DNA from 3 places in the Pseudomonas multiresinivorans genome. Region 3 is predicted to be linked to each of the others. Evidence: riboswitches for the same ligand, from Rfam matches in the RefSeq annotation. Region 3 holds a riboswitch; each other region holds the start of a gene.

What was found. A riboswitch is a leader RNA that binds a small molecule or an ion and turns the genes downstream of it on or off. The one in region 3 is predicted to bind cobalamin.
Region 1: another riboswitch for cobalamin. It lies ahead of cobO (cob(I)yrinic acid a,c-diamide adenosyltransferase); the one in region 3 lies ahead of cobW (cobalamin biosynthesis protein CobW).
Region 2: another riboswitch for cobalamin. It lies ahead of G4G71_RS28480 (TonB-dependent receptor domain-containing protein); the one in region 3 lies ahead of cobW (cobalamin biosynthesis protein CobW).

The regions. Positions count from the first base shown of each region.
Region 1 covers NZ_CP048833.1:2,182,733-2,185,999, forward strand. The annotation lists gene G4G71_RS10040 (ABC transporter permease) at 1-1,122, opposite strand, end outside; cobalamin riboswitch at 1,253-1,477, shown strand; gene cobO (cob(I)yrinic acid a,c-diamide adenosyltransferase) at 1,755-2,366, shown strand; gene G4G71_RS10050 (cobyrinic acid a,c-diamide synthase CobB) at 2,395-3,267, shown strand, end outside.
Region 2 covers NZ_CP048833.1:6,245,315-6,248,581, reverse strand. The annotation lists gene G4G71_RS28480 (TonB-dependent receptor domain-containing protein) at 1-1,387, opposite strand, end outside; cobalamin riboswitch at 1,494-1,670, opposite strand; gene dxs (1-deoxy-D-xylulose-5-phosphate synthase) at 1,712-3,267, opposite strand, start outside.
Region 3 covers NZ_CP048833.1:6,374,912-6,378,178, forward strand. The annotation lists gene G4G71_RS29125 (cobalamin biosynthesis protein) at 1-271, opposite strand, end outside; gene G4G71_RS29130 (CbtA family protein) at 341-1,060, opposite strand; gene G4G71_RS29135 (CbtB domain-containing protein) at 1,154-1,339, opposite strand; cobalamin riboswitch at 1,446-1,657, opposite strand; cobalamin riboswitch at 1,718-1,912, shown strand; gene cobW (cobalamin biosynthesis protein CobW) at 2,014-3,066, shown strand; gene cobN (cobaltochelatase subunit CobN) at 3,170-3,267, shown strand, end outside.

The DNA.
Region 1 (3,267 bases), 2.3 Mb from region 3:
CAGCGCGAACATCGCATCCAGCAGGATTACCACGAAGATCGACTGGACCACGCTGGAAGTCGTGTGCTCGCCCACCGACTGCGCGCTGCCGCTGACGCGGAAGCCTTCCAGGCAGCCGATCACGGCGATGATGAAGGCAAATACCGGGGCTTTGACGATACCGACCAGGAAGTGCTGCACGGCGATGTCGTTCTGCAGCATGTAGAGGAACATGCGTGGCGAGATATCCAGGCTCAGCGCGCAGACCACGCCGCCGCCGAAGATGCCGGAAATCATCGCCAGGAACGTCAGCATCGGCAGGGTCAGCAGCAGCGCCAGTACCCGCGGCAACACCAGCAGCTCCACGGGGTCGAGGCCCAGGGCCTGGATGGCGTCGATCTCCTGATTGGCCTTCATCGAGCCGATCTGGGCGGTGAAGGCGCTGGCGGTGCGGCCGGCCAGCAGGATCGCGGTGAGCAGCACGCCGAACTCACGGAGGAAGGAGAAGCCCACCAGGTCGACGGTGTAGATCTGCGCGCCGAACTTCTGCAACACCGTGGCGCCGAGGAAGGCCACCACCGCGCCGACCATGAAGGTGAGCAGGGCGACGATAGGCACGGCGTCCAGGCCGGTTTCTTCCATATGCGCGGCCAGTGCGGTCAGTCGCCAGCGACGCGGCCGGAACAGGTTGCGCACCAGGGTCTGCAGTGTCAGGCCGATGAAGCCGAGCACGCCGATCAGGTGGTCCTTGAACGTCAGGGTGGCGACGCCGATGCGCTCCAGCACGTCGACCAGCGCGTTGCCCGGTGCCGGGCCTTTCTCGTCCAGCCGGCACTGGGTAATGGCGCTGCCCACCGTGCGCAGCAGCGCCTGGCGCTCGACCGGAAGGTTGCGGGCGATCTGGTCGAGCTGGCTCATGCGCGCGCCGCCGATGATCTCGGCGAGCAGTGCGGCGCCGGCGGTATCCAGCGCGCCAAGGCCAGCGAAGTCCAGCTCGGCGGGGGACTCGGCGCTGCGCTGGGCGGCGACCTGGGCTTGCAGCGTGGCGAAGTGCGCGAGTGTCCAGTCGCCGCTGATGTGCATCAGGGACGGGGTCGCGGAGGTGTCGAGCTGAAGCTGGCCGGGTTGGGCAGTCGTCGTCATGATTCGCATTCTAGCGAAGTTGAGCGGCCTGACCACTTGACTTGTGTGACCCTTTTTAGAGCCCTGGCGGTTCTGCAGGCGGGCCCCGGCGACAGTCTGTTCAATTGACGCCCCAGCCCGCCAGCCACTAAGCTGCGCGCCTGCTTCAGGTGCCCGCGGCGCAAGTCGAGGGTGAAACAGGGAAGCCGGTGAATTCGATGAGCAATCGAGCATTCCGGCGCTGCCCCCGCAACGGTAAGCGAGCTTCGAACCGCATCCGCCACTGTGCCACTGGCATGGGAAGGCGCGGTTCCTTCGGAAACGCCAGGCGCTTCCACTCGCAAGCCCGGAGACCGGCCTGCTGCATCGCATGGCATCGCGGGAGGCGCTGCCGATCGTCGTGGCGCTCCCTGGCGCCGCGCGTTCGATGTCCTCCGCCTGCCCCGACTGGTCAGTGCCGCGCGGGTGAGAGCGGCGGAGAATCCTTCAGGTGAATTCCCTGTTTCCCAAGCCGACGGCTTTCGCGCCGAGCGGCTTTTACCGCCTGGCGCCGACGCACGCTGGCGGTTCGTTCCTGTCCAGCCCATTCTCCGCTCGCTGCCGCCCGGCCGGCGAGCTGGCGCCTGCGCGCTCCCTTTCTAGAGGCAAACCCCATGACTGAATCCCCTGAAAAGGACGAACGCCATCGTTCGCGCATGCAGCGCAAGAAGTCGGTGATCGACGAGAAGATCGCCCAGGCCCAGGGCGAACGCGGTGTGTTCCTGGTCAACAGTGGCAACGGCAAGGGCAAGAGCAGCTCGGCCTTCGGTATGGTCGCCCGCGCGCTGGGCCACGGCATGAAGGTCGGGGTGGTGCAGTTCATCAAGGGTGCTGCGACCACCGGCGAGGAGGCGTTCTTCCGCCGCTTCCCCGAGGAAGTCAGCTTCCATGTCATGGGCGAAGGCTTTACCTGGGAAACCCAGGATCGCCAGCGCGACATCGCCAAGGCACAGGCTGCCTGGGATGTGGCACGCCAACTGCTGAGCGACCCGCAAGTCGGCCTGGTGGTGCTGGACGAGGTGAACATCGCCCTCAAGCACGGCTATCTGGAGCTGGACACCGTGCTCGCCGACATTGCCGCCCGCCCGCCGATGCAGCATGTGGTCGCTACCGGCCGCGGCGCGCAGCCGGCCATGGTCGAAGCTGCCGACACCGTGACCGAGATGGGCCTGGTGAAACATGCCTTCAAGGCCGGCATCAAGGCGCAGAAAGGGGTGGAGTTCTGATGCCCTTCGTTGTGGCGGAGCGCGCCCGATGACCTCGCGCCAATGCCCCGCCCTGCTGATCGCCGCTCCCGCTTCCGGGCAGGGCAAGACCACCGTGACCGCCGCCCTGGCGCGCCTGCACACGCGCCTCGGGCGCAAGGTGCGGGTGTTCAAGTGTGGCCCGGACTTTCTCGACCCGATGATCCTCGCCCGCGCCAGCGGCGCACCGGTCTATCAGCTGGACCTGTGGATGGTCGGCGAGGGCGAAAGCCGCCGCTTGCTCTGGGAGGCAGCCAGCGAGGCCGACCTGATCCTCATCGAAGGCGTGATGGGCCTGTTCGATGGCTCGCCCTCGGCCGCCGATCTCGCGCGGCGCTTCAACGTGCCGGTGATGGCGGTGATTAATGGCCAGTCCATGGCCCAGACCTTCGGCGCGATGGCCGTCGGCATGGCCACCTACCAGAGCGACCTGCCGTTCTCCGGCGTGCTCGCCAACCGCATCGGCAGCCAGCGCCATCGCGACCTGGTGCGTGACAGCCTGCCGGAATGGATTCGCTGGTATGGCGCACTGCCGCGCGACACCGAGGTCGAGTTGCCCAGCCGTCACCTCGGCCTGGTGCAGGCCGATGAACTGGCCGACCTCGATGCCCGCCTGGACGCCGCCGCCGATGCCCTGGCCGCCAGCGCCAGCACCGAGTTGCCGGCGCCGGTGAGCTTCGCCGCGCCCGAACCGCGTAGCGAGTCTTCCCGCCTCGACGGCGTACGCATTGGCGTGGCGCGGGACTACGCCTTCGCCTTCCTCTATCAGGCCAACCTCGATCTGTTGCGCGAACTGGGCGCCGAACTGGTGTTCTTCTCGCCGCTGCGTGATCAATCGCTGCCGGAGGTGGACAGCCTCTGCCTGCCCGGCGGCTACCCGGAA
Region 2 (3,267 bases), 130 kb from region 3:
TGCTGTTGCTGTCCCAGGCGATCAGGTCGTCGATCTCGGTGCGGTACAGCGAGGCTTCCAGGTGCGTGCCGGAGAAGTCACCGCGCCATTGCAGCTCATAGGTCTTCGAGGTCTCGGCCTTCAGGTCCGGGTTGCTCGCGCCGGGGTAGTAGAGGTCGCTGAAGGTCGGTGCGCGGAAGCCTTCGCCGTAGCTGGCGATCCAGGTCTGGCTGTCGCCGACCGGCAGGCTGAAGGCGGCGTTCCAGCTGTTCTGGCTGCCGTAGGCCTGGTTGTTGTCGTGGCGGATGCCCAGCTCGGTGCCGAAGTTGTCGCCCTTTAAACTGTGCTGGGCGAAGAAGGCACGGTTGCTGCGCTGGTCCTCGGCGAAGTCGGTGCTGCCGTCGACCTTGTCTTCGTACCAGTCGGCGCCCAGGGCCAGTTGATTGGCCTCGTCCAGTTGCAGTCGGTTGATCCAGCTCGCCGAGTGGCGGGTGGTTTCCAGCGTGCCATTGTTCCAGCTATCGGCGGCGCCCACGGCCTTGTTGCGGTCGAAGCTGCGGCCCAGCTCCAGGCGACTGTTCCACATGTTGGTGATCTGGCCGTCGAGATAGGCGCTGTAGCTGCTGACGCGGAACTCGTCGCGGGGCGAGCCCGGCTCGAAGTTGTAGGCGTCGTCGTATTCGTTCTTGCCGCGCTGGTCGTTGAGGTTCAGGCCGGCCTTCCAATCCTCGCTGAAACGATGGTCCAGGTTCAGGTGCACGGCCTTGTTGCGCTGGGCGTCGTGGTCGTTGTCGGCGCCGACGTTGTCGCTGGTGCGGTCCCAGCCCTGGCTCTCGTCCAGGCTGCTGCCGAGGTTGTAGCGGGTCTGCTCGTTGCCGCCGGACAGGCTCAGGCTGCGCTCGAAGGTGCCGTGGTTGCCGGCGGCCAGGCGCACTTCCGGGTGCAGGCCGGCTTCGCCGCGGCGGGTGAAGATCTGGATGACGCCACCGATGGCGTCGGCGCCGTACAGCGCGGAGCGCGGGCCGCGGGTCACTTCGACGCGCTCGATGCTGTCGATGCTCAGGTAGTCCAGGCGGGCAATGCCGCTGCTGGCCGAGGCGATGCGCTGGCCGTCCACCAGCACCAGGGTCTGCGCGGTGCTGGTGCCGCGCACGGAGTACGAGACTACGCCGCCGGAGCTGCCCATCTGCACGCCGGGCACGCGAGCCAGCAGGGCGGGGACGCTGCGTACCTGCAGGCGTTCGATGTCGGCGCGGGTGAACACGCTGTTGGCCGAGGTGGCTTCGGCGCGCGGCTGGGCCTGGCGCGCGGAGGTGATCACCTGGTCGGAGAGCCGGTAGATGTCGTCGGCGGCGAACGCCAGGCCGGGCAGCAGGCTGGTGGCCAGGGCGAGTCGGGTCAGTTTCATGGAGCGTCCTCAAAAGCGGGCGGATGACTTTCGAGGAGGGCGTGGCAAGGGCGGCAGGCCGCACTTGACGGTGCGGCCCTCCGCAACACCTGTCGGGGCGTGTCGAGGGCGGTCTCCGGGCTGCCGACGTCACATCGCCGCCTTCCCACATTCGTGCAGTGGCTCATGGCGATGCTGCGCTCCCTTGGGGAGTGCGTCGGTTACCGTTGCGGGGGCAGCGCAGGTCTTTCACCTGCTTCCCGTTACCTCGAACGAAAACGGGCGCACCTTAGTCGGTGCGCCCGTCACTGGCAATACTCCCGGGGAGGGATGCGCCGATCGGTCTCAGCGATTGCCGAGGGCTTCCAGGCGCGCCTTCACCGCGGCTTCGATACCGGCGGCGTCCAGACCGCACTCGGCGAGCATCTGCGCAGGCTTGGCATGCTCGACGTAGTAGTCCGGCAGGCCCAGGTGCAGGATCGGCTGCTGGATATTCTCGCGGGCGAGGAATTCGCTGACGGCGGCGCCGGCGCCACCCATCACCGAGTTCTCCTCGATGGTCACCAGCAGGTCGTGGCTGGCGGCCAGTTGGCGCACCAGTTCCTCGTCCAGCGGCTTGACGAAGCGCATGTCGGCGACCGTGGCGTCGAACTGTTCGGCCACTTTCAGTGCCTCGGCCAGTTGCACGCCGAACACCAGGAAGGCGACCTTGCCGGCCTTGCCTTCGCGGCGAACCACGCCCTTGCCGATTTCCACCGGAGCCAGTTCGGCTTCGATGGCGGCGTTCGGGCCGGTGCCGCGCGGGTAGCGCACTGCCGCCGGGCCTTCGAAGTGGTGGCCGGTGGTGAGCAGCTTGCGCAGCTCGTTCTCGTCGCTGGGGGTCATCACCAGCATGCCGGGGATGCAGCGCAGGTAGGAGAGGTCGAAGCTGCCGGCGTGGGTCGGGCCGTCTTCGCCCACCAGGCCGGCGCGGTCGATGGCGAACAGCACGTCGAGGTTCTGCACCGCGACGTCGTGGATCAACTGGTCGTAGCCGCGCTGCAGGAAGGTGGAGTAGATCGCCACCACCGGCTTGGCGCCATCGCAGGCCATGCCGGCCGCCAGGGTCACGGCGTGCTGTTCGGCGATGGCGACGTCGAAGTAACGATCCGGGAACTTGTCGGCGAAGGCCACCAGGTCGGAGCCTTCCTTCATCGCCGGGGTGATGCCGACCAGGCGCGGGTCCTGGGCAGCCATGTCGCACAGCCACTGGCCGAACACGCTGGAGTACTTCGGCCCGCCGGCCTTCTTCGGCACGGCGTGGGCGGGGGCGCCCTCGGGTTCGAGCTTGGTGATGGCGTGGTAGCCGATCGGGTCGATCTCGGCCGGGCCGAAGCCCTTGCCCTTCTTGGTCACCACGTGGAGGAACTGCGGGCCCTTGAGGTCACGCATGTTGCGCAGGGTGGCGATCAGGGTCGGCAGGTCGTGGCCGTCGATAGGGCCGATGTAGTTCCAGCCCAGCTCTTCGAAAAGCGTGCCGGGGACCAGCATGCCCTTGGCGTATTCCTCGGTGCGGCGGGCGATCTCCCAGGCGCCGGGCAGGCGCGAGAGCACCTTCTTGCTGCCTTCGCGCATGCTGCTGTAGGTGCGGCTGGAGAGAATCTTGGCCAGGTAGTTGGACAGGCCGCCGACATTGTTGGAGATCGACATGTCGTTGTCGTTGAGGATCACCAGCATGTCGGCCTTCACTTCCGACGCGTGGTTGAGCGCCTCGAAGGCCATGCCGGCGGTCAGCGCGCCGTCACCGATCACTGCCACCGACTTGCGGTTGGAGCCCTGCATGCGCGCGGCAATGGCCATGCCCAGGGCGGCGCTGATGGAGGTGCTGGAGTGGCCGACGCCGAAGGTGTCGTACTCGCTCT
Region 3 (3,267 bases):
CAGCGCCGATGGCCGTGCGGACCGTTTCGGATGGCCGGTCCAGGCGCGGTTCGCACGCGGCCAGTTGTTGCGGCGTGAACAGCGCCAGCGGCAGGTCGAGGGCGGCAGCCAGTGCTGTCAGTCCTTCCTCGTCGGCCTTCAACGTGGCGCTAGCCAGCGCGGTAAGGTTCGACTCATCGAGGCCGGCCTCGGCCAGCGTCTGCGCCAGCAAGGCGCGCAGTTCATCGAGCGTGCAGCCGCGGCGGCAACCGAGGCCGGCAACCAGCGTCATCAGCAATCTCCCCAAAACAAAACCCCGCAGACGGCCGGGCCGCCTGCGGGGTCGAGCATAACGCGCAGATCAGGCCGACGGCGCGAAACGGCGGAACAACCAGGCAGCCACCAGGCCCAGGGCCGCCCAGAACACCGCGTTGGTGATCAGCGAGGCGACGATGAACTCGTGGGCGATGCTTTCCGGCGCGAGGCTGGAATGCACTTCCGGCTGCGGCGCGCCGATCACATGCGGCACCACCAGCAGGGCGACACCGATGCCACGCAGCGCCCAATTGCGGCCGAACACCAGCAGCGCAAGGCCGCCAGCGGTGGCAGCGGCGGTGCCGATCCACCAGGTCTGGCGCAGGGTCAGGTCGGCGGCGGCGGTGCCGGGCACCTCCGGCGGCAGGCCAAGGGACGGCGCCAGGGTGAACACGGCGAAACCGGCCAGGCCCCAGAGCAGGCCTTCGGAGGTCTTGCCCGGCTCGCGCAGGGTGAACAGGCCAGCCAGCATCAGGGCGAAGCCCACCGCGACCACCAGGTTGCCGCCAGTGGTAGAGAGGATGCGCTGCCAGCCGTCTTCCGGCTCCCAGGCTTCCGCGTCGTGCTCGTGGGCGGCCACTGCGCCTGCAGCGTGGTCATGGGCGTGCTCGTGGTTTTCTTCGACCAGCGCGGCAGCCGGTTCGGCTTTCTCGTAGGTTTCCGCCTTGAGGATCAGCGGGGACACCCACAGCAGTTGGACCACAGTCAGCACCAGCGCCGCGATCAGACCGGCGAAACCGGCGGTCTGGGCGATACGTTTGATCATTGCAATTCTCCAGGCGAGACGAGGCCCCGAACGCTGCAAACGCGCGGCCAGGAGTGCCTCGAATTCGCTGCGCTTACGCGCAGGCGGTGCACATTAGTGGCAGGGGAAGCCCGCACTGTGACGAGTATCGTGGGCGGCGTTGTGCACCGCATCGATGTGCGAGAAGCCGGCGAAATACACCAGCAGCGCACCGAGCAGGCTGGCGCCGACGGCCAGGCTGATGCGCTTGGAAAGGGGGATGGAAGTGCTCGACGCGTGCGTCAGGGTGCTGCTGGACATGAACGTTCCCTCTGAAGATCAAAGTAAGAGAACGCAGAGGTTGAACGCATTCGAACGCGCCGGAACGGCCGCGCCACGGCCTGCGCCCGCCCACCGCGGGTTTGCCAAAAACAAAGAATTCCAGGCCGGTCTCCGGGCTTGCGATGTCGGCCAGTGGCCAAGCGGGTCAACCTTCCCATGCCGGAGCACAGTGGCTACTGATGACCCTACGATCGCTTACCGTTGCGGGGGCAGCGCCGGACTGGTCCTTGCGGACGCACCGGCTTCCCGTTTCACCTCGCGCGCGTGGCGCGAGACACCTGAAACCGCGCTAGCTGACCACGAAGCCCTGCAAGCGTCAACCGATCCCCGGCGATTGACCGCCCCGCCGTCGCTGCGTAGCCTTCCTCCCTTCGAGGTTCTCCGGCGCTGGCCGGAGCTAAGAGGGAACGTGGAAATCTTCGGATGCGCCACGGCTGCCCCCGCAACTGTGAACAGCCTGTCTCTTCACGCGCCACTGCCGATTCGGGCGGGAAGGCGAAGAGATACCAGAGGGCTGTGAGCCAGGAGACCTGCCTCGAGCAGCATCAAGACAACCGGGCGGGGTGATCCGGTGGCGACCTTCGTTGCGCGGCGAACCCGCGCGCGCGCCCTTCATCCGCCCTCTCGCACCGCATCCTGCTCAAGAGGCGCGCATGAAGACCCTGGCCAAACTCCCTGTCACCATCGTCACCGGCTTCCTTGGCGCCGGGAAGACCACCCTGCTCCGCCACATGCTGGATAACGCCGAAGGTCGCCGCATCGCGGTGATCGTCAACGAGTTCGGCGAGCTGGGCATCGACGGCGAAATCCTCAAGCAGTGCTCCATCGGTTGCAGTGAAGAAGAAGCGGTCGGCCGCGTCTTCGAACTGGCCAACGGTTGCCTGTGCTGCACTGTGCAGGAAGAATTCTTCCCGGTGATGCGCGAGCTGGTGGCACGCCGTGGCGACCTCGACCAGATCCTCATCGAGACCTCCGGCCTGGCCCTGCCCAAGCCGCTGGTGCAGGCCTTCCAGTGGCCGGAAATCCGCAACGCCTGCACCGTTGACGCGGTGATCACCGTGGTCGACAGCCCGGCAGTGGCCGCCGGCACCTTCGCCGCCCATCCCGAGCAGGTGGACGAGCAGCGCAAGCAGGACCCGAACCTGGACCACGAATCGCCGCTGCACGAACTCTTCGAAGACCAGCTGGCCAGCGCCGACCTGGTGGTGCTGAACAAGGCCGACCTGCTGGACGCCGACGCGCTCGCCCGTGTCCGAGCCGAAGTCGCCGAGGAGCTGCCGCCAGCGGTGAAGATCGTAGAAGCCAACTCCGGCCAGCTGCCGCTCTCCGTGCTGCTGGGGCTGAATGCCGAGGCCGAGCTGCACATCGACAGCCGCCCCACGCACCACGACCACGAAGGCCATGAAGACCACGACCACGACGAGTTCGACTCCTTCCACGTCGACCTGCCGGAAGTGGAAGAGCGCGCCCTGCTCGACGCGCTGAACGCGCTGGTCGAGCGCCACGCCGTGCTGCGCATCAAGGGCTTCGTCGCCATTCCCGGCAAGCCCATGCGCCTGCTGGTGCAGGGCGTCGGCAAGCGCTTCGACAAGCACTTCGACCGCGCCTGGCGCAGCGATGAAACCCGTAGCACCCGCCTGGTGGTGATCGGCCAGGAGCTGGACCAGGCCACCATCGCCAACGAGCTGCGTACCGCCCTGGCGTAACACTGCCTTTGTAGGAGCGAGCTTGCTCGCGAACCAACCTCCGCAGCGGGGCATGGTTCGCGAGCAAGCTCGCTCCTACGAAGAGCCACCATCGAGCAAGCCCATGCACCTGCTGCGCACCCAACCCGGCGGCTTCGTCCCCGACGACGGCATCGCCGACCTGGCCCAGACGCCTGCCGATCTGGTGATTCTCTGCAGCGG